One region of the Bacillus sp. LQ01 genome, then DNA from elsewhere that is predicted to be linked to it. Evidence: a T-box and tRNA genes for the amino acid it is inferred to sense, from the RefSeq annotation. Region 1 holds a T-box; the other regions hold tRNA genes.

What was found. The T-box of region 1 lies ahead of AC22L0_RS14445 (valine--tRNA ligase). A T-box ahead of a tRNA ligase gene usually reads a tRNA of that ligase, here a tRNA-Val.
Region 2: it has a tRNA-Val gene. The T-box ahead of AC22L0_RS14445 (valine--tRNA ligase) is inferred to sense a tRNA for this amino acid. The anticodon was not compared.
Region 3: it has a tRNA-Val gene. The T-box ahead of AC22L0_RS14445 (valine--tRNA ligase) is inferred to sense a tRNA for this amino acid. The anticodon was not compared.

The regions. Positions count from the first base shown of each region.
Region 1 is NZ_JBYEZL010000002.1:397,945-408,730, reverse strand. It holds gene radC (DNA repair protein RadC) at 1-615, opposite strand, end outside; gene AC22L0_RS14460 (Maf family protein) at 662-1,237, opposite strand; gene AC22L0_RS14455 (hypothetical protein) at 1,470-2,420, opposite strand; gene AC22L0_RS14450 (bifunctional folylpolyglutamate synthase/dihydrofolate synthase) at 2,586-3,887, opposite strand; gene AC22L0_RS14445 (valine--tRNA ligase) at 3,981-6,626, opposite strand; T-box leader at 6,664-6,895, opposite strand; gene ysxE (spore coat protein YsxE) at 7,149-8,174, opposite strand; gene spoVID (stage VI sporulation protein D) at 8,241-9,257, opposite strand; gene hemL (glutamate-1-semialdehyde 2,1-aminomutase) at 9,337-10,626, opposite strand; gene hemB (porphobilinogen synthase) at 10,626-10,786, opposite strand, start outside.
Region 2 is NZ_JBYEZL010000008.1:14,608-25,393, reverse strand. It holds partial or broken gene AC22L0_RS27095 (spore germination protein) at 1-463, opposite strand, end outside; partial or broken gene AC22L0_RS27090 (hypothetical protein) at 605-742, opposite strand; gene AC22L0_RS27085 (response regulator aspartate phosphatase) at 906-1,979, shown strand; gene AC22L0_RS27080 (aspartate phosphatase) at 1,976-2,101, shown strand; tRNA gene AC22L0_RS27075 (tRNA-Val) at 2,337-2,408, opposite strand; gene AC22L0_RS27070 (helix-turn-helix domain-containing protein) at 2,400-2,759, opposite strand; gene AC22L0_RS27065 (helix-turn-helix transcriptional regulator) at 2,912-3,109, shown strand; gene AC22L0_RS27060 (hypothetical protein) at 3,215-3,625, shown strand; gene AC22L0_RS27055 (class I SAM-dependent methyltransferase) at 4,010-4,819, shown strand; gene AC22L0_RS27050 (enoyl-CoA hydratase) at 5,565-6,356, shown strand; gene AC22L0_RS27045 (glycosyltransferase) at 6,533-9,091, shown strand; gene AC22L0_RS27040 (aminotransferase class I/II-fold pyridoxal phosphate-dependent enzyme) at 9,111-10,241, shown strand; gene AC22L0_RS27035 (acyltransferase) at 10,234-10,786, shown strand, end outside.
Region 3 is NZ_JBYEZL010000001.1:517,441-528,226, forward strand. It holds gene odhA (2-oxoglutarate dehydrogenase E1 component) at 1-1,423, opposite strand, end outside; partial or broken gene AC22L0_RS02790 (permease) at 2,149-2,223, shown strand; gene AC22L0_RS02795 (DUF3976 domain-containing protein) at 2,252-2,434, shown strand; gene AC22L0_RS02800 (hypothetical protein) at 2,567-2,929, shown strand; gene AC22L0_RS02805 (hypothetical protein) at 3,041-3,199, shown strand; gene AC22L0_RS02810 (hypothetical protein) at 3,281-3,826, shown strand; gene AC22L0_RS02815 (DUF4878 domain-containing protein) at 3,985-4,581, shown strand; tRNA gene AC22L0_RS02820 (tRNA-Val) at 4,643-4,715, opposite strand; gene AC22L0_RS02825 (hypothetical protein) at 4,986-5,450, opposite strand; gene AC22L0_RS02830 (hypothetical protein) at 6,039-6,260, opposite strand; gene AC22L0_RS02835 (hypothetical protein) at 6,668-6,895, shown strand; gene AC22L0_RS02840 (D-alanyl-D-alanine carboxypeptidase family protein) at 7,047-8,333, shown strand; gene sipW (signal peptidase I SipW) at 8,524-9,093, shown strand; gene AC22L0_RS02850 (CalY family protein) at 9,154-9,741, shown strand; partial or broken gene AC22L0_RS02855 (DUF4047 domain-containing protein) at 9,861-10,499, shown strand.

The DNA.
Region 1 (10,786 bases):
CACTTCAATTCCGATAATCTGGCCGCATTCTACTAAGCGTTTTGTTACTTCAATATCTTCACGGCTCGGCGTGGGATCTCCTGAGGGATGGTTATGAAGACATATGATAGAGGCTGCTGCACGACGGAAGGCTTCTTTAAAAACCTCCCTCGGGTGTACAATTGACGTGTTTAAACTTCCAATAAAGATCGTTTGCCTATGTATAACTTGATTTTTTGTATTTAAATATAAACAAACAAAATGCTCTTGTTGTAAAAAACGCATTTCTTCCATCATGTATTTCGCACAATCTTCTGGACTTCGAATACTATATCTATTTTGATATTCTAAACGTACCATTCTTCTGCCTAGTTCAAAGGCTGCCATAAGTTGCGATGCCTTTGAAATCCCAATACCATGTATACTAATTAGCTCCTCTAATGTTGCATCTTTCAACATACGTAAGCCATCAAATTGGTGTAAAATTTTATCTGACAACTTTAAAACTGTTTCTTCTTTAGAACCTGTTCTGAGTAACACTGCGAGAAGCTCTCGATTTGATAAACTTCCAGCACCTTCTAACAATAAACGCTCCCGTGGCTGTTCTTCTCTTACAACATCACGAATACCGTTCATCTCTCCACCCCTTTATTTGTTCTCTCAAAGAAAACCCCATGCAATTTTACGCATGGGTTACATCAATATCAAATTGTTTTAATTCCCGAACGAGGCGTGCGATTGGTAAGCCAACTACACTATAGTAGTCCCCTTGAATATTTTGAACGAAAATAGATCCTTTACCTTGAATCCCATAACTACCGGCTTTATCAAGAGGTTCTTTCGACGCGACGTATGTATCAATTTCCTCTTCTGTTAACTCCCAAAATGTAACTTCTGTACGCTCATAAAAAGTAACCGTTTTTTCTTTTGCTATAATCGCAACACCTGTATACACTTCATGTGTTTTCCCTGATAGTAATTGTAACATCTCTTTCGCCTCATCCTCATTAGAAGGCTTACCAAGAATACGCGACTCATATGTAACAATTGTATCTGCACCTAACACAATGTGATCACTATTATTTTCTGCCACCGCTGATGCTTTTTGCAAGGCAAGCGACATTACAATATCAGAAGGCGATGAATATGCACCAATTGTTTCCTCTACTTCACTTACAACGATTTCAAATGGCACACTAGCTAACTCAAGCAATTCCTTCCTCCGAGGTGATCCTGAAGCTAAAATTATTTTTCTCATATTTTCTCCTTCCTTTCTCACATGAAGCAGAACAATTTATATTAATCGTATCAAAGGAATAGTTTGCCCACAAATGAAAGAAATATTAATTTCTCTAACTAAAATAACACTTCTTTATTGCATACGATTATATTCCCATCATAGAGAAAGCACTTTGCTCTAAATTCAAAAGAAAAGAAAGAAGTACATGTACTTCTTTCTTACTCATTTTATTATCCTATCATTTCACTTTCTACGAAACAATTTTTTCATACGAGAGTAAACCATCAATAATAACTTGATTTAATTTCGCCAAAGATTCCTTATCCATCTTCCCATCTTTTACTGTTTGTACAGCTACCGACGTATACATATACAGTTTCTTTGCTTCTTCTCGTTTCATACTTTCCCCTTCTTTTTCAACCTTTTTCCATTCTTTTTCAATTGCTTCTATATCTTTTGGGCTGCTTTTTCCACCAACTTGTACGCTAGAAGCATATTTTGCTAAATGAGTGTATAATGGCTGCACTTTTGTTAAAAATGTCCCTACTTCTTTATCATCTTTCAGCAATGCTTTATCTGTTATATCCCAGCTCTTTTTTAAAACGGAGACACCATCATTTTTATACTTAGTCATTAATTGATTTATAGACTGTTCATCGCTAGCAATACCAACAACTATTGCATACTTATCACCGCTCGGTCTCAAAGCACCAATGCCCCCATTGCCTTTCCATTCTTCAAGAGCTGCCTGTCCCTTTTCTTCAGAAGAATAAAGCCCCCCTTGAACAAAAAATAATTTCATCGGATCCAATGACGTTCCTGCCTGTGCTTTTTGTTTTTCTTCTTTCGGTGCTGGTGTTTGTTCTGCCGTTCCACCCACCCTTGATTCTCCATTTCCAGTCGGCCTTGAAGCTGTCACTTCACTTCCTCCTGTCGTTCCTTGTCCAGTAAGTAAATGAAGCATCCCCATTCCAAACGCCGTACCGATAATGATTGCAGTTGCAACGATTACAATTAATGTATTACTCCACTTCTTTCGGTATTTTTCCACAGACATTGATTTCGCTTTTTGAAACGGAACAACATTTTTCGGTCGTTCACTTTCTACTACCATCCATTCAAATTCATCTTTCTTTTTTTCCTCATACTTCGCTTCTGTTCCATTCACTTTCACTGAGATCGTTCGTGATTGCTTGTCCATACACTCACACCTCACCTCTTATCGTTGTCCGCATCATATCATATTCATTTCATAAAAAAACGAGATATTTGTCAGAGGAATTCGCCAAATAACCCTATATATTTATCTTATATGTATGCATTTGACTTCATTTGTAGAACAAAAAAACTAGATAGCAAAGACTATCTAGTTTTTCTCGCGAATATATTTTCGTACTTCAGAAATGAAATAAAGAGAACCCGTTATGATAAAAACATCATTTTCTGCTATCTTTTCAACTTTTGTATCAATTGCCTCTTTCCAATTTTCAAAAACTAATTTTGATTCTTTCTGTGAATATGATGCAAGCTTGTCAGCAGAAATAGCACGATCAAAGGCGAATGTTGTAAAAATAATTTCATCTGCAATGGTTTCTAATTGGCCTACCATGTTATGTAATTGTTTATCACCAAGGGCAGTAAATAACACTATTACATTTTTATCTTTGTAATGCGCTTCTACTGTTTTCACAAGGCTTTCGATACCTTCTGGATTATGAGCACCATCTATAATAATATCCGGGTTACTTTGCAGCTTTTCAAAGCGCCCAATCCAATATGCTTCCAGTAATCCCGTTCTTATTTCCTCTTCCTCAATTAAAAATGATAAATATGTTTTTACATACATTACTGCCATAAGTGCTAACGCTGCATTTCCTACTTGATGAATGCCTTTCATTGAGATTTGCAAATCTTCAAATGCGGAAAAAGGACAAGTAAAATCAAACTGTTCCCCATCTTCATTAGACTGTTTATGTAACGCTGTAAAATGCTTGCTAAGTTCGTATAAGTTTGCATGGTTTTCCTTTGCAACATTTTGAATGACTTGCAAAGCTTCTTCATCTTGTACACCAGTAATTACCGGCACGCCAGACTTAATAATCCCCGCCTTTTCATATGCAATTTCCCCTAGTGTATTTCCTAAAATATGCATATGATCGTGACCGATATTCGTAATAATCGTGAGGACAGGGTGTATAACATTGGTAGAGTCAAAACGTCCACCAAGCCCTGTTTCAAATAAAACAACATCACAGAAATTGACTTTACCGAAATAGCAAATCGCCATAACAGTAATAATTTCAAACTCTGTCGCTTCCCCTAAATCCGTTTCATCTAGTTTTTCAACGACTGGTTTTACCATCTTTACAAGTTCAGTAATCTCTTCGTCTGCAATTGGTGTTCCATTCACACTAATGCGTTCATTAAATGATTCGATGTAAGGAGAGGTAAACGTTCCTACCTTATATTTCGCGCCTTCTAACATGTAACGCATATATGTTAACGTTGAACCTTTTCCATTTGTACCAGCAAGATGAACACATTTTATATGACGCTCTGGATTTCCAAGTTCTTCTAACATCCATCTCATTCTTTCTAATCCTGGTTTAATTCCAAATTTCAATCGGCTATGGATCCACCCTATCGCTTCTTCGTATGTATGTATCACGTATGTTTTTCCCCTTTCAATAGACAACTTTCATAGTTCTATTATACGCAAAGAAAAGAGACTCACCAATATAGTGAGTCTCTAAAAACATTTTTACTTTTCAAGATCTGCTAGACGTTGACGAACTGCTTCGCGTTTTTCTAGGTAATCTTGCTCTTTCGCACGCTCTCCTTCAATAACCGCTGCAGGAGCTTTCGCTACGAAACCTTGGTTAGAAAGTTTCTTCTGTACACGTTCTACTTCTTTATCGAACTTCTCAAGTTCTTTCTCAAGACGAGCTCTCTCTTCATCAAGATTGATAAGATCAGCTAACGGTAAGAATAACTCTGCACCTGATACGATTGCAGTCATTGCCTTTTCTGGCGCTTGTAAGTCTGTTTGAATTGTTAATTCGCTTGGGTTACAGAAACGCTCAATGTAAGAGCTGTTTTTCGTAAGTTGAGCAAGTACAGCCTCATCTTTTGCTTTAATTTGCATTTGAACTTTTTTGCTCATTGGCGTATTTACTTCTGCACGGATGTTACGAACAGAGCGAATGATATCAACTAGAAGGTGCATTTCTGCCGCAGCTTCCGTATCTTGTAAATCTTCGCGAACTGTTGGCCACGCAGCTACTGTAATAGACTCGCCTTCATGCGGTAAATGTTGCCAAATTTTCTCTGTTACGAATGGCATGAATGGGTGTAATAGACGCATTGTTTGATCTAATACGTAAGCTAAAATAGAACGAGTTGTTTTCTTAGCTGCTTCATCTTCACCGTATAGTGGAAGTTTCGCCATTTCAATATACCAATCACAGAAATCGTCCCAAATGAAGTTGTATAATGAACGACCAGCTTCACCGAACTCATATTTATCCATGTTACGTGTTACGCTTTCGATTGTTTCGTTTAAGCGCGTTAAGATCCACTTATCTGCTACTGATTTTTCACCAGTTAAATCGATTTCTTCATACTTCATATCATCCATGTTCATTAATACGAAACGTGATGCGTTCCAAATTTTATTAATGAAGTTCCAAGTGGATTCTACTTTTTCCATGCTGAAACGTAAATCTTGACCTGGTGCACTTCCTGTTGATAAGAAGAAACGCATTGCATCTGCACCGTACTTCTCGATAACATCCATTGGGTCAATACCGTTACCAAGAGATTTACTCATCTTACGACCTTGCTCGTCACGAACTAAACCGTGAATTAATACATCTTTAAATGGACGCTCTCCTGTAAACTCTAAACCTTGGAAAATCATACGAGATACCCAGAAGAAGATGATATCATAACCCGTTACTAGTGCATCTGTTGAATAGTAACGTTTGAAATCTGCTGAATCTTCATTTGGCCAACCAAGTGTTGAGAATGGCCATAACGCTGAACTGAACCATGTATCAAGTACGTCGTTATCTTGATTCCAGTTTTCAATATCTGCTGGTGCTTCTGTACCTACGTATACTTCACCAGTTTCTTTATGGTACCAAGCTGGAATACGGTGTCCCCACCATAATTGACGAGAAATACACCAGTCATGAATATTTTCCATCCAACGTAAATATGTGTTTTCAAAACGCTCTGGTACGAACGTTACTTTTTCTTCTTCTTTTTGTTGAAGCGCTACTGCTTTTTCAGCAAGTGGAGCCATTTTTACGAACCACTGTGTTGATAAATAAGGCTCAACAACTGCACCGCTACGCTCACTATGACCTACTGAATGCATATGTGGCTCGATTTCTACTAATACGCCAGCTTCTTGTAAGTCTTTTACTAATTCTTTACGGCATTCGAAACGATCCATACCGTTATACTTACCAGCTTTTTCGTTCATTGTTCCATCTTCGTTCATTACTAATATGCGTGGTAAGTCATGACGGTTACCTACTTCAAAGTCATTCGGGTCATGAGCTGGTGTAATTTTTACAACGCCCGTTCCGAAATCTTTTTCTACGTACTCATCAGCAATAATCGGAATCTCACGGCCTACGATTGGAAGTGTAACTGTTTTTCCGATTAAATGTTTGTAACGATCGTCTTCTGGATGAACTGCTACTGCTGTATCACCAAGCATCGTTTCTGGACGAGTTGTCGCAAGACGAATGTGACCAGAACCATCTGTTAACGGATAGTTCATATGATAGAATGCACCTTGAACTTCTTTATGAATTACTTCAATATCAGAAAGAGCTGTACGTGTTGCTGGATCCCAGTTGATGATATATTCACCACGGTAAATTAAGCCTTTTTCGTATAATTGAACGAATACTTTATTAACCGCATCTGATAAACCTTTGTCTAATGTGAAGCGTTCACGAGAATAGTCTAGTCCTAAACCAACTTTCCCCCATTGTTGACGAATGTGAGAAGCGTACTCTTCTTTCCACTCCCAAGCTTTTTCAAGGAATTTTTCACGGCCAAGATCGTAACGTGAAATACCTTCTTCACGAAGTTTTCCTTCTACTTTCGCTTGTGTTGCGATACCAGCATGGTCCATTCCTGGAAGCCATAGTACATCGTATCCTTGCATACGCTTCGTACGAGTTAAAATATCTTGAAGAGTTGTATCCCAAGCATGACCTAGGTGTAACTTACCAGTTACGTTCGGAGGTGGAATTACAATTGTATACGGTTGTTTCTTCTCGTCTCCTGTTGCTTCAAAATATTTGCCTTCAAGCCACCATTGATAAAGGCCTTCTTCAACGGACATATGATCATATTTAGTTGGTAAATTCTTTTCCGTGTTTGACATTATTTTCCCTCCTTAAAATAAAAAATGTCCCTCATCCAAAAAGGACGAGGGACATCGCGGTACCACCTTTATTTACAAACAAATTCATAATTTGCTTATACTCTTAATTTGATAACGGACAAATCCGTCTTTTCCTAATAAGAACTATTCCGTTCAGAAAAGATGCTCCAGGGCTACCTTCTAACATAACTATCTAGAGAATCTCTCAGCTAATGATTCTCCTCTCTGAAGACGTTTCATGTTATACTCTTCCCCTTCAAGGCATTTATATGATTGTTAATTATTATATACAATAGTGTAAAAAACGAAACCTTATTCGTCAAGATAAATTTAAAACTACAGCTTTTCGTGCAAAAAAAGAAGATAAGTAGAATCCTCTACTTATCTTCTTTCCCCCGCTATTTGCGGGCAGTAAGACCTCCACCTCAAAACTCAGCTGAAGCAAAAAAGTTAGATGGGAGCCCTGCTGCCCGTAAACGCCCAATTGGTGAAGGCTAATCATCAGCGGAGAATGCCTTTACTTTATCCGTTCCCTTGCTGGGCAGCTTGTAATTGCGACAGGAAATATTCTATATTGCTAACGAGCCAATGCGATTGTTGCAAACTCTTTACTCCGCGCAGTTCATTTTCCTCGTTGCGATTATCTCTTCTTTTCTTATAAGACTGGATTTGCCGAATAAATTGCGATGGATACGTCATATACGCAAACATAAGTAGTTGCTCTTCTTTCGTAAAAGGGAAATTTTTTTGATACATTTGAAACCATTCAAACCGATCACTTCTTGCGATTGGATATGTGTTTAAAGACCGTGAATAAAAACCTACTATATCTTGCACAGGCGTTGCAAACTTCGATTTTTCTAAACTAATAAAATAGCCATTCCGCTCATAGTCAAATAAAAAATGATTAAGTGACACATTACCATGCACAAAAGTAATACGCGTTTTCTCTTTTTCTTTCATCGCATCGTTCCACTCATTTAATTGCTTCGTTGCAAATTCACGCGCTCTCATTACATGATGATAGTACGTACAATATTGCAATTCAAACGGGGACATATACCATTTTGATTCAGATTCTACGAGAAACTCTTCTAACATCTCACCATCATTTTCCCAACGATCGGATATACTTGTATAATGTTTTTCTAAATCTTCTTCCGTATACGTTTCTTCCTTCACAGTTTTTTGATGCAACGTTCCAAGTGTCTGAAACATTTTATGGTATTGATCATTGTCCTCACCGTTTCCTTCTGCACGTTCTAACCAAGGCATTAAATAATAATTATACGTCCCGTCACTTAAAATATAACTTCCATCCGTCGCATGATATATAGGTACATAATTTGAAAAACCTTTCTCCTTCAAATATTGAATATGATGCAGAAAGTTATTCCGCTCTAACTTTCTGCCTTCTATTTTCTTGAGTGCATATGGACCTTGATTCGTATAAATTTTCATTACATTTCCGTGCTCTTCCATATGCTGCGTATCCAATCTATATTGCCTCACAATAGGTTCATAGTGATTTCGCAACTCAATATCCATACGAATAACCCTTTCTATTCAAAACATAGCCTCTAAGAAAGGAAGTGAGTGAAAACACTCACTTCCTTATTTCGTCTTTACCCTTGAAACGGGAATATAAATAATTTGCCCCGTATTTAAAAATATATCTTCTGTTTGATTGACACGGTGTAAATTTTGTACAGACGTTTCATAACGGTCTGCAATAGATTCAATTGTATCCCCTTCTTGCACGAAATACATTCTTAACTTTGTAAATTCTTCTTCCGGTTCTTTCGTAAATAGTTTTGTTAAATAAAGCGCATTTTCATCTCGCTGTGAGTACTCTTCTTCTTGTTCTTCCTGCTTTTTCGCTTTTTCTTTCTTGAAATCTTTTCGTCCGAACAGTTCAAATTGTGGCGTTGTTTCTTGCTCCTCTTCACGTTCCACAAATTCATGTTCTTCTATTTTCTCTTCTTCTAATTCCTGCTCTTTTCTTTCCTCTAATTGGAACGGTTCAAATGCGTAATCTTCCCACTCATCTGATTCCTTATATGCTGGTTCTTCTACATGCGGCGCCGGTCTATTTTCATCCTCTTGCGCTGAATCTTCTTCTAACTCAGCATACACCGTTTCTTCCTCTTCCTCTTCAACTTCATCCTCGCTTCTCTCTTCATCACACAAACCGGTAATAGATATATCCGCTAATAATTGTAAGCAACCATTTTCCTTTAATTCATAATCAAATTCCTCGATTGATACATATAGCTCTTCAATTACTTTCACTCGATTTCTCGGAATTGATATTTCAAGTGGAAAGGAATGAACAAGTTCATTAACCCCATCTTCTCTTGTTTCTACATAATCAATTGACTTTGCTGGCGATAGTTCTCTTAATGAATACGCCGAATCATCTTTTCGTGCAACATACTCTCCCGTTAAATCTAATTGTCCTCTCACGATTACTTCATGATCAAGCTCTTCTATCTCAACGTCTGGATCTAACGAAATTGACAAAAGTTCTTCGACTTCCTGTCCTTTTTGGAACCACACAGATTCTTTTAATGAAAATCGTAATGAATGATCTGCAGCCACTTCTTTTCCCCCTCCCAAACTATATGTCATTACAGATTTATGTGCGGAAAGCTTACTTTATGAATAAAAAAAATCGCTCCCCTTACGGAGAGCGATTTTCTCTAATACATTACGCTTTTAATTTTGACATTGCAATTTCAGCTGCTGCAATCGTCGCTTCAATATCTGCATCACTATGTGCTGTCGATAAGAATAAACCTTCGAATTGAGATGGCGGTAAGAATACACCTTGTTCTACCATTTCACGATAGTAAGCCGCAAAGAATTCTAAGTTTGAAGATTTTGCTGCATCGTAATTAATAACGGGTTCATCTGTAAAGAAAATACCAATCATAGAGCCTGCACGGTTAATATGGTGAGGAATGCCATGTTTTTCAGCTGCTTTACGTAATCCAGCTTCTAACATTTCAGCTTTACGCTCAAATTCTACATATGATTCTGGCGTTAACTGTACTAACGTTTCATAACCTGCCGCCATTGCAAGTGGGTTACCTGATAAAGTACCAGCTTGGTAAATCGGTCCGCTTGGCGCAACTTGGCGCATAATTTCCGCTTTACCACCGTATGCTCCTACTGGTAAACCACCACCGATTACTTTACCTAAGCATGTTAAATCAGGCGTTACGCCATAATAACCTTGGCCACAATTATAAGCTACTCGGAACCCTGTCATTACTTCATCAAAAATAAGCAATGCACCGTTTTGTTCTGTTACTTCACGAAGACCTTCTAAAAATCCAGGCTGTGGAGGAACAACCCCCATATTTCCTGCTACTGGTTCTACAATTACACAAGCAATATCATCACCGAATTGTTCAAACGCGTATTTTACGCTTTCTAAATCGTTATAAGCTACTGTAATCGTATTTTTCGCTACACCTTCTGGTACACCAGGACTATCTGGTAAACCTAAAGTCGCCACACCAGAACCAGCTTTAATTAATAACGAATCACCATGACCGTGGTAACAACCGATAAATTTCAAGATTTTATTACGACCTGTATAACCACGAGCTAAACGTAGTGCACTCATTGTTGCTTCCGTTCCAGAGTTAACCATACGCACAATCTCAATTGATGGCACGCGCTCAATAACAAGTTTTGCTAATTTATTTTCAATTTCTGTTGGTGCACCGAAGCTTGTACCTCTTTCAGCAACAGATTTTAACGCTTCTACAACACGATCATTTGCATGACCATGAATTAAAGGACCCCATGATAATACGTAGTCGATATATTCATTCCCATCGATATCATATACTTTAGAGCCTTTTCCACGCTCCATAAACAACGGATTCATCCCAACAGACTTAAAGGCACGAACCGGGCTATTTACGCCACCAGGCATTAAGTCTTGCGCCTCTTCAAACGCTGCAATTGACTTATCAAACTTTTTCATTATTTAGCGCCTCCTTCTTGTAACCATCTTGCTGCATCTTTTGCATGATACGTAATAATTAAATCTGCTCCTGCACGTTTCATACTAATTAATTTTTCAAGAACAACTTCTTTTTCATTAATCCAACCATTTTGCGCTGCCGCTTTAATCATCGAATATT
Region 2 (10,786 bases), on a different contig from region 1:
TTTTAGGTTCTGTTATATCTCTTTGTGGCCACCCTTTTGTATTTAGTTGATATCCTGCGTCTAGACCGTGAACTAATAATATGCTGTCCCCTTGAAAAATAGCATTTTCGAATTGATTCCAAGTATTAATTATTTGAACTTCTCCTATTGTGACAGGGAGACCATTACTAATTTCAAACGTTGTATGCATCAAAGGGGACAGTATATTATTATGAATAGATTGTGTATCTGTTAATCCTGATAAATATATTAGAGCAGCTTCTGATCTATTTACTAGTTGAAATTGACGAATTACCAGATCTGGAGCTTGTTGAAAATTTTTTTGAAGATTATTTATGTTTTGGAATAAGTCACAGTGGATGTTATGATTCTCTACATTTTCTTTCTGTATATTTGAAGTTCTATTGTCTTGATTATCTACAGAATAACGTCCTTGTTTCAAAAATTTAAAAATAGGAAACACAACATAGACTCCCCTCGAAAAGACTTTTCAATATGTTTATTGTGTATATTTTATTGAGATTTATTCCACTATTTACTGATTTGTAAATTTCCCCTAACGTAGTAAGCCAAATCTATCCCGACTACTGACTGGGATATCCAGGTTTAGATTTTTCACATATACCTTCGTGTTTAATTTCAAACGAGAAAAATAGTATGTACCTCGTTGATCCATTTGATCTAAGTCTACCAATGAAAAATAACCCAAATCATGAATACATAAATCTCCTAATTGTAAAGAAACTTAAAAAAAATGGAGGGAATTACGAAAACTTCCATTAAATCTGAAATTAACATTGTTTAATATAAGTATTCAAAAAAGTTTATCAATTTTTAATATTCAAAAAAATCATTTATATAAACAAGTATGTTATGGTAACATTTAATAAAAGGGGGTAGCGTATATGAATGTTGAAATTATTTCTAAAGAAGAATTCAAAAAATTATTAAACGACTGGTATCAAGCTATAATTTCACAACGTGTATTACAGTCTAATAAAATAAAAGAAGAGATTGCAGATAAAATCAATAATATTAAGGAAGACCAAACAATACTAGTCTACTATGCTTTATTGAATGCGCGGTATAATCTGCTAATTCGTGATATGGGTAGTTCAAAAGATATTTTGGATAAAATTGAGCCATTACAAGAGCCTACAGAAACATTTTTAGAGTACTATCATCATTTATTTAAAGCAATTTATGCTACTAATACAGCAAACCATAGTGAAGCAAGAATGCAATTTGAAGAAGCTGAAAAGTATTTAGAGTACATGCATGATGAAATCGAAAAAGCTGAATTTAATTATTGGCTTGCAGTTCATTACTATCACATATTGAAACCAATCCTAGCAGTTCAATTTGCTACGAAGGCAAATGAAGTATTTTCAATTAGTCCAGGGTATGAATTAAAAACTGCTGCTTGTTTGAATACTTTAGGGATGGCACACACTCGCTTAAGTGATTTCGAAAGTGCAGAAGAATATTTACTTTCAGCATTGGGTACTTTTCAAAAATCTAATGATGAAAGTCTTACTAAACGTGTAAAACACAATTTAGGACTTTTATATGCAAGTCAAAACATGTCAGAGTTAGCAATTAAGCATTTAGAGGAATCACTAGAAAACAACGCTAAAACGATGTTTCTTTTAGCAAGAGAACATTTTAAGTTAGGTCACAATCATAATGCTAATGAATATATTGAGAATGGCTATAAGATTAGTGACTTATGTTATCGTCATCATTTTCAAATTTTAAAAGCATTACATAACTATGCACCACAAGAAGAATTAGAAAAGGTGGTCATGGAAGGTATTTTGTATTTTGAAAGAGAAGAATTATATGATTGGGTAAAAGAATATGCTTATCTTTTAGGTAATATATTCTATGGTTCAGAAAATCACGAAAAAGCCAGCAAGTATTTACACATCGCTTTAGATGCAGACAAAAAGAGTATAGAAAGAAGGGCGCTAAAATGAAAAAAGCAATCTTATTAATGATGATGTTATCCGCTGTTTTTACTTTTGGTCTGATTAATGTAAAAGACGTATCACAAAATGAAACTATTGAAGTGTTTATGGATCATGGAGAGCATATTTAATTGTGACCATATTAATTTAGAAATAACATAAGTAGCAGTAGGAATGAAAAATATAAGAGATAATGTTCCATATTAGATGTCATAAAAAAACGCCTCCTATGTCGTTATTGAAAACAAGACAAAAGACGTATAACTACCCGTTGTAGCTGACCGCCACCCTGTGTCAAGTCACCGTTAAGTCAACGGAAAATAAAAAACCGCATCAAACGTTAATTTGACACGGTTTCTATCAGTATGACCCCGGAGAGGCTCGAACTCACGACCTCCACCCTGTCAAGGTGGAGGCCTTTTAGCTAATTTAGTCTTCCTTTTGTATTAAAAACTTCCAAAACTTCTTTAATTCCTCCTGCTTTTGAGGAGAGGCACTTTTAATAGCTTTAAACCACTGTTCTAATTCTGTATCAGTTACCTCAATATTATCTCTTGTAATGAATCCTATTTCTTCTAATAAGGATTTTGTGCTTATATTCATGGCATTTGATATCTTTTCTATTACTAAAAGTGTGGGTTCTACAGGTTTTCCAGTTCTTGAATCTACACCTTTTTCAAGTTTGTCTATATAAGTATGACTAACATCACATTTTTGAGCAAACTCGCGTAAGGATAGTTTATTTGTTAAACGATAATTTTTTATAATTTCACCAAGAGTTTTCTTCATATGTAATCCTCCTATTACAATTGTAAACAATAATTTACAAAAAGAAACTAAAATAGAGAAAAAACATGTAAACCATTGTTTACGATTAAGTAAACTATGGTTTACAATTGATTTGTAATCATATGAATACATAAGCGGAGAGGAGTAGAGCAGTGAATAAGATAGCTGAATTACGAAAAGAAAAACTAATATCACAAGAAAAATTAGCGGAACAAGTTGGTTTATCGCGCACTTATATTTCTGAGATAGAGAATAATAAAAAACAACCAAACGTTAAGTTAGCTATAAAGATAGCAAAGGTTTTGGGAAAAAGCGTTGAATCTATTTTTGGGTCCAATTGTAAATTATAGTTTACAATTGGAGTGAGTGAGAATTCAATTACCGTACATAGCAGCTACATCATAATCTAAACATTTAATTATCAGTAAAAAATACGGAGAAGGAAGTGGTTAAATATGAACATGAAAACATTTGAAATGCGTGAAAAACGTTTAGCAGAATTACTAGGTGCAAAAGTACTATGGGAATTTATCAGTGCCGTCACAGAGGAAATTGAAAAGCAGGAATTAGAGTCTACACCAGGTTTATTAGAGGATCTATTCATACATGTGAAAGAAACCATTCAAATTCAAAATATGAATCAATACATAACAAAAGCCCCTGTAAAAACAGAGGCTAATGGTATAGATAAAGATACATTATTTATGGAAGCGTATGTAGAATTAATTAATCATAAGTTTGTTATTTCTGAATTAGCTGTAGAGCTTTCATCTGTTCTAAAAGAAGTAAATTGTTTTGTTCAATCATCTTTGCCACAGCCTCAAAGTGAGCTTGATTCTCAAGAACCTCAATCTGCTTCTCTTTAGGGAGTGATTGAAGTATTTCTTTTATTTCTTTACACTCGTATATGTTATTCTCCGAGTCTTCGATTAATTTATTGCGACGATTGGTGTATTCAAGTGCACCTAAAGTCGCTAATGCGCGAGGATCTAATCCTAGAATTTCCATGTATTCCTCTCCTTTCCTCTACAATAATTCGATAGGGGGAAGGAGATTCCTTTAATAATTTGGTAGAGTTTTTATAGTTATATAACATATTTTTTATTAGTGAGAATTTTATTTAGCAGGAATACTCTAGAATTAGACTTAAAATGTTTACCTTCGTCTAAATACAAGTTATACACACATATATTGATCTTATAAAGGTATATATTACACATAATATTATGTTAAAGGTGGCGAATTGTATCATGAAAGATTTTGTTCTCGAAAAAGAAAACATTATTCGTAAATATGGTGAATGGACTGCTTATGATATTAAATTAACGGATACTCTATATACAAGAGATATTCGACAACCAAATCCTGCGTTAAAAAAAATTGTGACAATGATTCAAGATATCACACAATGTGATTTTAAAAATCTTCGAATCTTAGATTTAGCTTGTTTAGAGGGGCATTACTCTATTGAGTTTGCTATGCAAGGAGCAACTGTTGTAGGGATAGAAGGAAGAGAATCAAACGTACAAAAAGCTATATTCGCTAAAGATTTATTAAGATTGGAAAACTTAACCTTTTATCAAGATGATGTAAGAAATTTAAGTGCTGAAAAATATGGTCAATTTGATATTGTTTTATGCTCTGGTATTTTATATCATTTAGATTGCTCAGATGTATTCCCTTTTTTAGAAAAAGTGTATGAAGTATGCAAAAGGTTTGTAATAATTGATACTCATATTACTTCTACTCCTAATGTATCAGTACTTTATAAAAATTATGAATATAAGGGACACACAATGCTAGAACACTCTGCTAATTCATCAATAGAAGAACGTTTAAAAGCAAAATGGGCATCATTAGATAACGTTACTAGTTTTTGGATGACAAAATCCTCTTTATACAATTTTTTAACGCGAACAGGTTTCTCTTCTATAAATGAATCCAGAAGTTTAGTTCAAGAAGATAGGGTTACTGTTGCAGCTTTTAAGAAATATCCTATAGAAATTAAAAGTTCTCCTGAAACAGAAAAATACATTGAACCCGATTATTTAGAATGCTAAAAATAACACGTTTAAGTTTAATATCCTAATCACTCTGTATGAGGTTGTACTATATGCCTCTCAAGCTAAAATCTTAAAGTATCCCTAAACAAAATTATCAATTTTTAAAAGCTATTTATATAAATGCAACTTGTTGTTTCCGTTTTGAGGGCACTATAAAGTTTTAGCTTTATAGTGATGGGATAGCACCGCATTGCTATCAACTTAAAGAAATACTTCCGAAAACAAAAAATGAAAAGAATAATAAAAAAGCTTATCATTACGTGTTAAAGGATAAGCTTTTTTATTTAGCGTTCGATAGAACTCTTTACTTAGGAATTCCCCACTTCTAAACGAAGTGAAAGTGAGGGTAGTTCAATTGTAATTACAACAAATTAGTTAAGAAAGACTTAAATACAAGTGGCTACTAAAATAGTGTCTTTCTTAAACTGTTCTCATTTAATGTTCCTCATGTAACAGTCTTCTTATCTCATTTTTTCTAAGAGTCAACCCAGCTTCAGAAACTGTGTAACGGAAACCAAAGAAACATGAAGCCAAATTAATACAGTAAAAGAACAATTTAAAAATATGTTGTGATTATAAAATGGTGCCAAGAAAGGATTGCTCATTTTATGCTTCTACAGTTCATACAATAAATTGATGAATTTCTAAAAGCGGAACCATATTCGGAAATTTAGGCTGATGGTAAGTGAAGTAAAGATGCTTGGTGTTGTGAAAAATTAGGTAGTTTAAAAGGGGATTTTTTATGAAGAATGAACGAGTAGTAACTTGTAATAAAAAAGGAAGTATTGCTGTCGTTACAATTAAAAATCCACCAGTCAACACTTTAAGTTTAGAAGTAGTTCAACAATTAGTAGATGTATTAGAGGAAATAGAAATTGATAATGATATTTCAGTCGTAATTATAACTGGAAGTGGAGAAAAGGCCTTTGTAGCAGGAGGGAATATAAAAGAATTTCCAGATTGGATGGGCAAAGGTGAAAAATATGCCGAGATGAAATCATTAGAATTGCACCAACCTCTTAATCAACTAGAGAATCTGTCTAAACCGACTATAGCTGCTGTTAATGGGTTAGCACTAGGTGGTGGATGCGAATTAGCACTTGCTTGTGACTTAAGGATAATAGAAGAACAATCTTTAATTGGATTACCGGAAATTACGTTAGGTTTATTTCCTGGGGCTGGAGGAACCCAACGCTTACCTAGATTAATTGGAGAAGGGAAAGCAAAAGAGATGATGTTCACAGGGAAATCGATTACAGCTAAAGAAGCAAAAGAAATAGGCTTGGTTAACTACATTACCCCTCGAGGAGAGGCGTTAAATAAAGCAAAAGAAATTGCAAGGGATATAAGTAAATTTTCTCTTCCAGCTCTCGCCTATATGAAGTTGGCAATTCGCGAAGGGACAGCAGTACCTTTACAAGAAGGGCTTGAGATTGAAGCGCGTTACTTTGGAAAAGTATTTCAAACAGAAGATGTGAAGGAGGGGGTAAAGGCATTTATTGAAAAAAGAATGCCGCATTTTACAAATAAATAGAATGGGACGAAAAAAGTTATCCAGGTTTATTCTACACTATGTCAACATAGCTGCTGTTTTTAAAGCTATTTATTTGTTTTTCGCAACACCTTTCAGATCTAGTTCGTCTAATAAATAGATTTGTAGTAGCATGTCTATTTCAAAAGTGAAAATAAATAAAAAGGCGGAGGAATAGAATGGAAAATGGTACAAATGAAAAGGAAATAAATAAAACGCCTTTAGTAAGTGTATTAATTCCTACGTATAATCGTCCACACTACTTTGAAAAAGCTTTATGTAGTGTATTAGAACAAACGTATCCTAATATAGAAATTATAATAGGGGATGATAGTACAAACGACGAAACAGAGAAAGTGTTACAAAAGTACTTGTATGATCATTCAAATATTATTTATATAAAAAATAAGTCAACTCTTGGACAATTTGAGAACTCACGTATGTTATTTCATGAAGCGAAAGGTGAGTATGTAAACTTCTTAATGGATGATGATTTATTTCATGTAAATAAAATTAAAAAAATGATGAAATACTTTTTAAAAGACCTAGATAATGAAATTAAGCTTGTAACATCTCATCGCCAAGTAATGGATGCAGAAGGAAACCTATTGCCAGATGTTTATTCAACGATGCGTTTATTTTATACAGATACGATTATAGATGGGTCACAATTAGGAAAAATGGTGATTATGAATCAAAAGAATTATATAGGAGAACCGACAACGGTTTTATTTCGTAAAAGTGATTTAACAGAACCGTATGGTGTATTTGATAAAAGGCGGTATCTTTGCAACGTAGATGTAGCTTCATGGTTATCCTTACTGAGTAAAGGGAAAGCAGTATATATAGCGGAGACACTCAGTTACTTTCGATTACATTCAAATCAGCAGTTAAATGAATCTAATAAAATGATGGATGGGTTAGAAGATTTTTCTCATAGTATTATTATAGCTGGAGAAAAATATGGTTTCTTATCCTCCGAAGAGGAGTTAGACAGAGCTATTACAAATTTTCTAGACTATGCAAGAAGAATTGTTCCATCATCCATATTATATTCATTGGATTACTATCAACAAATCAAGCTAAAGAAAATAAATATTGAAAAGAAAAAACAGCGTATGAATATCAACTCGCACCTCCCAAAAGTCAGTATACTAATTCCTGCCTACAATAGACCTCATTACTTAGAATTAGCCCTCAAAAGTGCTTTGAATCAAACCTATGAAAATATAGAAATTATAATTTCTGACGATAGTACAAATGATGAAGTAAAAACAATGATCCAGCCATACTTAAAAGAACATGAATGTATAACATATGTTAAAAATGAAAATCCATTGGTGGCTGAAAATTTTAATCAATGTATAGAGCTTGCTACTGGTGAATATATAAATTTTTTATTAGATGATGATTTATTTCACCTTGAAAAGATTGAGAGAATGATGAAATACTTTTTTGAATTAGAAAACATTGCATTTGTGACGTCGTACCGTGAACTGATTGATGAGAATGGAGAGGTATTACCCCCCTCAACATTAAATGTGAAAATTGCCACAGAAACTACAATTTTTGAAGGGGAAACACTAGGGAATTATATGTTGAAAAACTTGAAAAACGTAGTTGGAGAACCGACAACAGTTTTGTTTAATCGCAATTTTTTTGGAGGGAAATTTGGTTATTTTAAGGGGAAAGCGTATTCTTCTATTAATGACATTGCAACTTGGTTAGATATGATGAGGAAAGGAAAAGCAGTTTATATACAGGAACCTCTTAGCTACTTTAGACAACATAGTGGACAAAATCAAAAACAAATGCACTTTATATTAATGACAATTGAAGAATGGATTGAATTAATTACAGATGCACATAATAGTGGGTTTTTAAATACTGAACAAGATTATAAAGAGAGCTTATCTTATTGTTTGGAGAATGCGGGCTTTATACTTAAGGATGCAGTAAGAAGTGGAGAACTAGATCAAATTTATAATGAAAAGATAAAAAGCGGGTTAATTAAACTAGTTACTCATATATTTGAGAAAAATATTTGTTATTGCCAATATTGCAATCAAGAATTTGAAAAATTTTCTCCTTGGCCAGCACATTATGATTTTCAAAAATATGAATTTGAGATGTGGAATAAAGATACAGGTATCTGTCCAGTTTGCTATTCCATGGATCGTGACAGGTTGTATCGTGCGTACATTGAAACAGAAACGGATTTGTTAAGTAGGAATTATACTATGCTTCATATTGCACCTGAAGTGAAGGTAAGAGGATGGCTTAACCAGTTTAAAAACATTACTTATATATGTGGGGATTTAGAACCAAAGGATTCTTTAATGGAGGAAATTGATATTACGAGAATTGCATACGAAAATAATACCTTTGATGTTATTTTATGTAGTCATGTATTAGAACACGTGCCTGACGATGAAAAAGCAATGCGAGAATTATATAGGGTACTAAAGCCAAATGGATGGGGAATTATTCAAGTGCCAATTGTAATGAATGTAGATTTTATTATAGAGGATAAATCTATTGTAACGCCATTATTGAGAAAAATAGCCTTTGGTCAAGAAGATCATGTTAGGATTTATAATCGATCGGGATTTATTCAACGATTAACAGATGCGGGCTTTAAGGTGGAATTGTATAACATAGCTCAGAAACAAGGGATAGAAATTGCTAGGAAATTCGGATTATCTGAAACGGATATGCTCTATATTGTCCGAAAATGATAGAAAGGAATAGATGCATATGGAGAATATTCCTTTTTTACGTGCGTCAATTGTACCTGCAAAAGAGTACTTAGATGAATTAGAGCGAATTGATATATCCCACATATATACAAATTATGGACCTATAAATCAACGTTTTGAAGAAACAATTATGTCGGAATTTTTTCAGAACAGGGGAGCAGTTACAACAGTAGCAAACGCAACGTTAGGGTTAATGGCGGCAATTCAATGTAAGAAAAGAAAAAAAGGAAAGTATGCGCTTATGCCTAGTTTTACATTCCCTGCTACTCCATTGGCAGCTATTTGGTGTGGCTTGGAGCCTTATTTTATTGATATTTCATTAGATGATTGGTGTATGGATAAAACGGTACTTTTGGATAAGATTGATGAATTAAAAGAAGAGGTTGCAGTTGTTGTTCCATATGCAACATTCGGATCATGGATGGACTTGAAAGACTATGAAGAATTAGAGAAAAAGGGCGTTCCGGTTGTTGTAGATGCGGCACCAGGGTTTGGATTAATGCATGAGGGTGTACATTACGGTCAGAATTTTAGTGGTATGATTGTATATAGCTTTCATGCAACAAAGCCTTTCGGAATTGGTGAAGGTGGTATGATATATAGCCATAATGAGGAAGAGATAAATCAAATTAAAAGAATGGGTAATTTTGGATTTGATCATAATCGTGAATGTACGATGATGGGGTTTAACTGTAAAATGACTGAATATGCAGCAGCTATTGGGATCACAACGATAAATAAATGGAATCAAAAAATGCAAGAACGAACTCGTATCTCTGAATGGTATAAACAGTTATTACAAAGTACGGGATTAATAAAAAAAGGCTGGCAAGTTCAAAAGACAAAAGCAGTTATTCATCAATTTATGCCTATCCTCTGTTCGGAAAAAATTAACAATATGCAGATAATAGAAGAGTTGAAAAAGCAAAAGATAGAAGCTAGATCATATTTTTCACCATCTTGTCATCAACAAGATTTCTTTAAAAAATATAAGTCTACAGATTTAACAAATACAAATAAAATAGAAAAACGAATCATTAGTCTACCTTTATGGGAAGGAATGACAAAAGAAATCGTAGAGAAAATTATAATGTGTTTAATGCAGAAGGGGGTTTCCACAGATGAATAGTTTTTATAGTCAAGAAGAGTTGAGCGAAATTGGCTTTCTATCTGTCGGGGAAAATGTATTAATAAGTAAAAAAACCAGCATATATAATCCAGGTGCTATATCTGTTGGAAATAATGTAAGAATCGATGACTTTTGCATTTTAAGTGGCAAAATTACAATTGGAAGTTATTCGCATATAGCGGCATATACAGCGTTATTTGGAGGAGAAATGGGGATTGAAATGCATGATTTTGCAAATATTTCATCAAAAACAATTGTATATGCAGCAATTGATGATTTTAGCGGAAATACATTAATGGGACCGACTATTCCACATCAATATAAAAATGTGAAAGCTGGAAAAGTTATTTTAAAAAAGCATGCCATTGTTGGTGCGCATTCTATTATCTTTCCAAATGTAGTAATAGGAGAAGGAGCGGCTGTTGGTGCGATGAGTATGGTAAAAGAAAGTTTAGATGATTGGTATATGTATGCTGGGGTGCCTGTGAGAAAAATAAAAGCTCGTAAAAAAAAGATAGTAGAATTAGAAAATGAATTTTTAAAAA
Region 3 (10,786 bases), on a different contig from region 1:
TTTTGTACACTTGTGGTTGCGTAACTGCCGGGTCATCCATTTCGTTATGACCGTAGCGGCGGTAACCAATTAAATCGATTAAGAAGTCTTTTTTGAACAACATGCGATATTGAATCGCAAGGTTAGCAGCTGCAAGACAAGCTTCCGGATCATCAGCATTCACGTGAACAATCGGAATATCGAAACCTTTTGCAAGGTCACTTGAATATTTCGTAGAACGAGAATCATAGCTATCAGTCGTAAAACCAACTGCATTGTTTGCGATAACATGAATCGTTCCGCCTGTTTGGTACGCGTTCAATCTGCTTAAGTTGAGTGTCTCAGATACAATACCTTGACCAGGGAATGCAGCATCACCATGAACTAAAATTACGAATGATTTTGAAGTATCTTGATCTGGAAGACCAGATTTTTTACGATTCTCTTGAGCCGCACGTGCGAAACCTTCTACTACAGGATTCACGAACTCAAGATGACTCGGGTTATTTGCTAATGTAACGCGAGTACTAACTTCTTCGTTACTAACGACTTGTTCTCTACCTAAATGGTATTTCACGTCGCCAGTCCAGCCAGAATTAGCCACTGCGCCTTCTATTTTTGCATGTTTGAACTCAGCAAACATGTGGCTATATGGTTTTTCTAATACGTGAGCAAGTACGCTTAGGCGACCGCGGTGAGCCATACCAATCATGACATCCTCTACGCCGTTCTTAGCACCTTCTAGAACAATTTCATCTAAAACAGGTACAAGCATATCAACGCCCTCGATAGAGAAACGTTTTTGCCCAACGAATGTTTTATGCAAGAATTGCTCGAAACCTTCAACAGCTGTTAAACGTTTTAAAAGAGCAGTTCGTTTTTTATTTGATAGTGGTTGACGCAATGAATTTGATTCCACCATTTGATGCAACCACGCGCGTTCTTCACTATCTTGTATATGAGAAAATTCATAAGCTAAAGATTTTGTATAAACGTCTTTTAATCTATGAATTACATCAAGTGCAGTGTGAATACCTTCTGGTGCATCTTGCCATACCGTTTTCGCTGGAATCGCTTTCAAGTCAGCATCGCTCAGTTCGTTCATTGCTTTCTCAAGAAGAGATTGTCCATTTGCAGCATCTTCCATCGGGTTGATGTGAGCCAACGTGTGCCCGAAAGAACGAATCTGCTCAACAAGTTGAACGACTTTAAGAATTTTTTCAATGTTACCTGTGTTTTGAGGAGAAAAATGTGTTGCTGTGTTGTCCCCTGTTACGACATCATCTTGAAACGAAGGAGCTCCAAAAATTTCAAAAAGCTCTTGTAATTCCGGATCAACAGAACCTGCTCCAGTTACGTAAAGATCATACTGCTCAATAACATAACCAAGGTTCGGACCGTGGAACTTGGCCCAAGGGTTTGTCGTTGTATTCTTCCTCGTCATTTGTTTAAACCTCCCAATGCATATAATCCTTTTCCATACAAAGGTGCATTTTGCTCTTTTTCAATAAGTAATGAATCAATAATCAATGTAAATGTTTTTCTTTACTCTTATGTTATTACAATAATTTACATAATACCAAACACTATTACTTATCTGTTTTGTAAAAAAACATTCACAATAACTTATCACCCAAGTTAATCTTTCATGTTATAAAGTAATTTTACAGAAAAATGGGGTGGATATATTTGGTATGCCTATACTAATAGCTATAATTGTTGCATTTAAATATAGGTATAATAGTTAGAATGTTTCGATAAAAACAGTTTGAATTATGTATATTGAAATAATAAGCGCTTTCATAGATATTATACAACAATATAACGGAATATAGTATAAAAAATAAAAAATTATGAATTTATCGTAAACTTTATTTAGATAGTGTTAAATATTGAAAGGAAAGTGAAGGATTTCTACAAAAAAAGTTGCTAAACATAAAAAATGCTCCATAAACAGTTAGTTTCTATAAATATGACGAAAAACACCGTAAAACAAATAACGCATTTCGTGAAATAAAGAAATAAATGAAATATTTTAAAAGGATAAAACAAATATGGAGATATTAAATTTTAAAAAAAGAAGTGAGGAGATATAGTAACAGTTATTTACAGTGTTCCGTGTTTCGCTTCAAAATAGACGTGCTGAAATTTAAAAAAGTTTCTTCTATATTATTGAATATACTTATGGCACTTACAATGAGTACCGTCTTTATCTCATTTGTTGTTTTAGCAAAAAGATATTAAGATGGAGGAGAGAAAGGAAGATTAACATATGCAAATGATGTATGCTTTTGGCATTGGGCTTGTATTATTTTTAGCCGTATTCTTATTTATTCGTAAAGACGTTCAAGGTGGGACATTAACGAAGCGAGGATTTTATAAATTAATCGGCTGTTTAGTTGTTATGCTTATAGCAATTATTGTAATGATCGTATTAATTAATCAGTCACTATAGAATGTAAAAACGGAACCTTACTTTGGTAAGGTTTTTCTTTATTGTTCAACCTGAAAATTACCACCAAATCCATTTTCTGAAAATAAATTGTGTTATATAATCCAATGAAATGATAGATAAGGAGTGTAGTATATGAATAAAAAAACTATCTTCTATTTATTAACTTGTATACTACTTGTAGCTAGTACTACTTATATAATATGTAACAAAAGAGAACAAGTGCCACCTATATTAGTATGGGACGAACAAGAATACTATGTTACGAATGAACCTGCCAAAGTAGAAGAAGTTGGGCAAAAACTTGGCGAAGTAACAAAGAAAATTAAAACAAGTAAAAAACCTACTAAAAATAGAGAATCTAATACATTACAAGAGAAAACAGAAGTATTCACAATGATTGAGGAAGAAAAAAGTGATTACCCGCCTTTAATCATAAAGGAAGCTTATAGTGATGAATATAGGGTAGTGAGGCTGATGTTGAAGCAAGTATTATGATGAAAAGGAGGTTCATATGCAGACACTAACTTCGTATCCGTAGTCGTTAAGAAAAATATTAGTCTTTTTCCTCCTATCCGTGCCGCTTACATTTTGATGAATAGAGGAGCAATGCAAAAGAGAGATTTCATTTTATATTTATTATTTACTGCTATTAATATATCGCTTTGGTTATTGCATATGATTTTTGATTGGAGTATGTGGATGGTAGCAGGGCATTATATAATTGGAGCAATTGTTATTGTTTTTTCAAATATAAATAAGAGATAATCCAGCAATCTTAAAGTTGCTGGGTTTTATTTTGATATTTATAATTAAGAAACAAATTTTGAATAGAGAGTAGTGGGCGTTATGAGATGGAAAGCAGGAACGTTTGAAAAAATAGAAACGAATGACTCATCTATTGAGAAACTCATACATACATTTAAGGAACAAAACGTAAATGGCGGAGTGGTTATAAGCTGTTTTAAAGTACATAACGAAAAATTTTTTAAAGAAATACCATATTGGAAAGATGGACACGAGCACTTCTTTAGAAGAATCTTTAACTCTTTAGATATAATCAATAGCTTAGAAGAGTTAAAAATACATACGTCAGAAAAATATAAGTTGCATTTTAAAGAGCAATGGGCAGTCATGCTTGATGGTAGCATTGCCGCTCAAATTTTGTCGGGCGGAGCATATGAAGGATTTAAGGAACGACCAGTTATCGCAAAACAATTAGCCGTGAATGTATGTCAATATATGTTCCAAGATCGCTATGAAGATATTAAAGTGTTCAAAAGCTATTGCCCTTGGACAGATTGGTTTTACGATGTTGCATGGGATGCTACTTGGATGGTGTTAGATAGTAGGGAGCGTAAAATGTGGTTCATTTGTGCTACGGATACAGATTGATAGAAGAGGGGCCTTGTAGGAATGCTGCAAGGTCCTTTATCTTTTGGGAATTAATAGAAAACAAATCATATAAATGCTATACTAAAAAATGTTTGTAATGTCAGTTTCATAATATTGTATGATGCTGACTTACTAGAAAAGATAAGAGGAGAATGAACGTGCAAAAGATAAAGAAATTATTGCTATTAATGATGGTAGTAGGATTAACAGCAGGTGTTTTAGCGGGGTGTGCAAATCCGAAAGATACTACAGAAGAATTTTTAACAGCGATACAAAAAGGTGATGTAGAAAAGGCTCGTACATTTGTTGAGAGTGACAAGGAATTTAATAAACTAAATGAAAAAACAGATGATGCTGAGGCAAAAGCAATGCTAAGTGCAATTACGAAAAACTTTAAATTTGAAAAGCTAGAAGAAGTATCGAAAAAGGATGACAAAGCAGAAGTGAAAGTGAAAATTACATCTGCAGATCTATCCGTTGCTGTAACAAAAGCAGTGGGAGAAGTTATGCCAATGGCGTTCGCTAGTGCCTTTAGTGAAGACAAAGAACAATCTGAAAAAGCAATCGAAAAAACAATGACATCAACTATCGTCAAAAACTTAGCAGATAAAGATGCAGCAATGGCAACTCGCGAAGTTACATTGAACTTAAAGAAAGACAAAGATGGCGACTATAAAATCGTTGCTGACGATAACTTGAAAGAAGTATTGTTTGCCAATGCGAAGTCTTTGGAGAAGATGTTTGGTGGGAAGTAATTGAATTAGATAAAAAGAGACACCATATCACGTAGAAGGTTGATATGGTGTCTCTTTTTTATGATCCCGGAGAGGCTCGAACTCACGACCTCCACCCTGTCAAGGTGGCGCTCTCCTTGCTGAGCTACGGGATCCCAACTATAAATGTTACCATCAGCAATGTATTTTCATTTCATTCGTGTAATCGGAGAATTTGTACAATTTGTTGAGTATTGTAACATTTGATGTATTCCTATAATAGCAACAAACTTTAATGGTGTAAAGGTGTAATTTTCTGAATATTCATATTCTAATTTTTGTATAAAAAAATAAGCCCCGAAGAGCTTATTTTAATAATAATATCAACGCAATTATCAATGATATTTTCAAAAATACAATCATAAATAATGGAGCTTGTTCATAAGCTATCGTCCTGTAACTGTCATTCCTGCTGTGTAAATTGTATCAATAGAACCGTCAGCGCCTTTTATTTCGACTTTATAACGATATGTTCCATCCTCATAAATATCATCGCCATATCCTGTGAAAGTTGCAATTTCATCATTGCTTTCAGCTGGGACCCATTGATTTTGCCAACGGAAGTTGGTTTCAAATTCTCCCCATCTATCGCCATATTTCTTTTCAAGGCTGACATTGTAATGAATTTCTTCAGCTCGGTCATTTGTAATTCTTGCAATTACGCTGTTACCAAAAGTAACTTGTGTAGAGTGTACCTGAACTGTAACACCGTTCACCGTTTCACCAGGACCACAAATGTAATGACAACCATCCCATTCGTCAGCATGTGCTTTTGGTGTTTCAATGTTCATAACCGTTAAACCGCCTAAAGCTAATGCGCCAGTTAATAATACTTTACCAAATGTTTTCACTTGAAATTCCCCCTAAGTATACTCTCAATTCGTTCGATAGATATCACATTAATCTAATGGAACGTTTTTTCCTTAAGTGTATTCGCTATGAATCTTTCATCTTGTAGTAATCTAATCACTACATAAAATTTCATAGTTTTGATTCCATATATGTATCATGATTTACATAGAACAAATCTGTTAATACGCTTTGGTTATTTACTTATTCCACTACTTCTATTACCTTTTATTGGTAAAACGTTGGTTTTATTATATAACATTATTATCTATTTACAAGAGAAAATAATACTGTATGCAAAAATGCATAATAAAAAACACTGCTTGTATTCTAGATTACAGATTAAATGGAGTGTTGGGTTTCAATTAATATTTGAGTGGAACTTAATGCTAATTTTTTATGCTTAACAGTATGCATATATCATCGTTTATTAAAGTCATAATTGATAAACCTTGTTCAGGGGACGCTCTTCCTGCTGAGCTACAGAATCTTCAAAAGGGAAAGTATAAGCGATTATGCTAGTAATGTATGAAGGAATAATGATGAGAAGCGAATTCAGTAGAAAGTAGTCTTTGGATGTAGTGGTTATATTATTTACGATACCAATCCAAAGGACCTTCAGCACTCAAATCAACAAGAAAAGGGAGTAAGAAATGTAAAGGTAAGCTTATAAGTTCTGGCATAGCGTTCACCGTTTTCTTTGATAGATATTGTCTCATAAAACAATACGGACAATCCTTTTCAAATGTCACGAGTATTGCCCATACATCTTTTATTGTCCACTTCGTTTTACAATACGTACAACGCGTCATGAGGTTCCTCCTCATTTTAAGTTTTCTTCTAGTATACTCCATTCCATTGTAAGAAAGTCATTTGTATTTGGTGTGGTAAAATGTAAGTTGTTTTATTTTTATGTGAATCTATTTAGTCATTTATGAACAATTACATATCATTTGATATTTTTGCAGAATGATAGATTTTCAGTTTCAATATGCCAATTGGCCAATATATCCTTTTTACAATTTACTGAAAATCATGTATAACAGAGATACATGATTATTTTATCTCGCTATTTGCGGGCAGTAAGATCCCTTACCTCGAAATTCAGCAAAAGTAAAGAAGTTAGGTTCGGATCGGAATGCCCGTAAAAGTCCGATTCGTGAGGGTTGATGAAAGTGTCACTTTATAAATATTCAGAAGTAGAGGGAGAAAAGTTGTAATGGTAAGAAAAACGTTCAAGATGCGCGTGTCTAAAAATAGAACGATTTCGATTAATGGATCGATTCTTGATGTGGATGTTACACATGATGAATTTTTACAAGAGTTTGTTGAGTGGGTTGATTCTAAAGGTTGGTCGTTTATGGGAATAACAGATGAGATTACGCCCGAGGAAGCTAGTCAAAAGTTAATAGATTCGTTGATTGATGAGAAGGATAAGAAAGAGTAATTCCTTCTTATTTTTATTGTATATTTATGTTCTTTATCGTAAAAGTATGATATAGTAAAAAATAGTGAAAATTCTTCCAATATAATACAAATTACATATGATTGGTAGATTTATTATTTTGTTAAGGAGTAAATGGAAAAGGGAGAGTCATATGGTAAATTTTAAGAAAATTTTGGTTTTTATTACAGTTATTTGTTCGTTTTTTTTGACGCCCATAACATTGCGTGCTGAGACGAATATTGGAGTAAATCCAGAACAAGTTGCACCACCACCTGCGGAAGGACCGAATGTTTTTAGTCAGTTTGCAACGACAATTGATGCAAAAACAGGAGATGTTTTGTATGATAAAAACGCATATCACCGAGCATATCCTGCTAGTACGACGAAGGTGTTAACAGCGATTTTACTCATGGAGCATACAAAGCCAGAGGATCAATTTACATTTTCACAATTAGCATTAGATCAAGAGAAGAGTAATTATCAAATTGAGTTTCAACCTGGAGAGACAATTAATAGAAATACTGCGCTTATGATTTTAATGGTGCTGAGTGCGAATGATGTGTCGTATGCGATTGCGGAGCGGATTGGCGGGAGTGTTGAGAATTTCGCTAATATGATGAATGAGAAAGCGAAGCAATTAGGGGCGAAAGATAGTCACTTTGTAACACCGAATGGATTGCATGATCCGAACCATTATACGACGCCGTATGATATGGCTATGATTACGAAGGGTGTGCAAAAGTATCCTGAAATTTTACAAGCGATGAATACGAAAAGAACGACAGTTACGACGTCTAGGCAGACGGTGTCTATTTTTAATAAATCTAATTTTTTTGAAAATCCATATAGCATTGGCGGTAAGACAGGGTTTACGAATGAAGCACGTAATACACTTGTTTTATTAAATGAGAAAGATGGAAATCGTATTATAAGCGTAGTAATGGCTTCTCAAAGACCTGAAATTTATGAAGATTTGAAGCAGATGGCGGAATATTCTTTCGGTCAATTTACGAAGCAAATGGTGCTTGATAAACATAATTGGCATCAAAAAACAACATATTTAAATAAAGATGTTAATTCTGAGTTGGAACAAAGTGCGGAGCTTATGCTTAAGAAAGATGAAGGGAAAAATGTGAAAACTATTTTCCGGGCGGCTTCATTAGATAAAGAATCTTTATATCATAAAGGAATACATCGTGGTGAGGTAGTTGGTGCAGTTGATATTACGAAAAATAATCAAACAATTGCGACGGTAAATGTTCTTTCAACAGAAGATGTCACTTTTACGATGCCTAAAAAAGATACAACTATGCCTGAAGTAAAAGACTCAAATGTGAAAGTAATAAGTGTTGGGATAGGTGCGATTATATTATTTGGAGCAATTTTATATGTAGTGTTGCGCCGAAATACAAAAGGAATGAAATCAGAAGGTAAATAAATTACTAATAAAAAGACTGTGTAAAATTTTGGCACAGTCTTTTTTCTATATTTTAAATAACTAATAATTGTAAATTTTCTTATTGCAATAACTTAAAGTTCGTTATATCATTTACTTGTGTTCTTGTTAAAGAACAAAGTGGATATTGCATACTTGAAATAATATAAAACAACGGAGAGGGAGAGAGACGATGAAATTAATATGGAAGATAATTAGCAACGCGATCTCATTTGTTTTATTTGCATTGATGGTTTTTTTAGCTTTTGTAGTTATTTCTTCAAAAGCAAGCGGTGGTGATCCGACAGTGATGGGATATCAATTTAAGAGCGTTCTTTCAGGATCAATGGAGCCGACGTTTTTAACAGGATCAATCATTGCAATAGAACCAAACAAAGATGGTTCTAAATATCAAAAAGGTGATGTTATTACCTTTAAAGAGAAAGATCAAAAAATTATCACTCACCGTATTATCGGTGTGAAAGATACAAATGGAAAAGTAATGTATGAAACAAAAGGGGATAACAACAACGGACCAGATTTAGAGCCAGTACTTGCAGAAAATGTAGTTGGAAAGTATGCAGATATTACAGTTCCGTATGTTGGTTATTTACTGAATTATGCGAATTCAAAAGCGGGAGCAGCATTACTTCTTATTATTCCAGGAGTCTTTTTACTTGGGTATTCCGCGATTTCTATTTTTGGTGCTATTCGTAGCATTGACGGAGAAAAGAAAGATAAAAAAGTAGAACAATCCGTCTAGTTCGTTTGGTTATACTTTCCGTTTAGGAAGTTAACAAATATATATTAAGGGGATATGGACATGACTTTAAAGAAAAAATTAGGAATGGGTATTACATCAGCAGTATTAGGAGCAGCTTTAGTTGGTGGAGGAACATTTGCATTTTTCAGTGATAAAGAAGTGTCAAATAATACATTTGCGGCTGGAACACTGGATTTAGCATTAAATCCATCAACAGTTGTTAACGTATCGAATTTAAAACCTGGGGATACAATTGAAAAAGAATTTAAACTAGAAAATAAAGGCTCTTTAAATATTAAAAAGGTTCTACTGAAAACAGATTATAATGTAGAAGATGTAAAGAAAGACAATAAAGATGATTTTGGTAAACATATTAAAGTAACATTCTTAAAAAATGTAGATAAGCATGAGACAATTGTGAAACAAACTACTTTAGATAAATTAAAAGGTGACACACTTACAGCTGTAGATAATGATTTATCGGCTTGGTTCTGGGATGAAAAAGGTATTTCAGCAGGTAAATCTGATAAATTCAAAGTGAAATTTGAGTTCGTTGATAATGGAAAAGATCAAAATCAATTCCAAGGCGATAAGTTACAATTAAATTGGACGTTTGATGCACAACAAACAGCAGGTGAAGAAAGATAATAAGAAAAAGGGCTATCACATGGATAGCCCTTTTTCTATTTTTCTAGTATTTGTCTATCAATTTTAATAGTTCTTTACTATAATATAGATAATGTTCTGTATAAAGAACGTAATGTTCGATGGGAGAGATTAAGATGCTGAAAAGACCGCGTAATTTTAAAAAGATGCTTATATTGCCGTGTATGTGTTCTATTACGTTTTATTTAGGATCTCAAATTATGACGCATACAGAAGCGGCGTTCATTCATGAAACGAAAGTAGAAGCGACGCTTTCTACAGCAATTATATTTCCGAAAACAGTTAATACGTTAAAAGAGCAATCTGAGAAACATAAACAGTTTATTGAGCGTGAGTATGGAACGATGAAGGGAAAATCGAAAGCAACTTCTATTGAAGAAATAAAACAGGCGATTTCTGTATGGCAACAAGGGCGTGAGAAAATTGTTGCTGAGAAGGAAGCCCTGCAAAATGTATATACTGAAATAGAAGCTCCTTACAATCAAATACAAGAAGAATTAAAGGTAAATAAAGATGAGTCGATGCAGCAAGTGTCCATATATGTAAATGAAGGCTTCCGCAGTATCAAAGAGAAGCGTGACTATATTGAGAAAGAAATTAGCTTGAAAGCTATTGATGAGCAAATTCAGGCTCTTCAGCAACAATTAAACGTTGCAATTGAAGCGGAAGGACAAAAGAAAGCCGAAGAACAGAAGAAAGCAGAAGAACAGAAAAAGCTAGAAGAGCAAAAGAAAGCGGAGTAACTGCTTTAGTGAAACAGCCGGAAAACAAGAATGTGGTGTAAGAGAGAGTGAACGAATAAGCAAGACTAGTAATATTTATACGAGTGTGAGGGAACGTTAGCCCTCACCTCTTTGTTTTTCTTTTTTCTTATAGTATTAAATGATTTGAGTGTGAAAAAAGTTATAAATTATCATTGTTTTTTTCTGAAAAGTCTAAATGATATTGAGAAATAAAAATAACTGAAAATATTAATAAATATGTGTTGTGTTTATATAGGGTTGTTCGTTATAATGAACATAAGGTT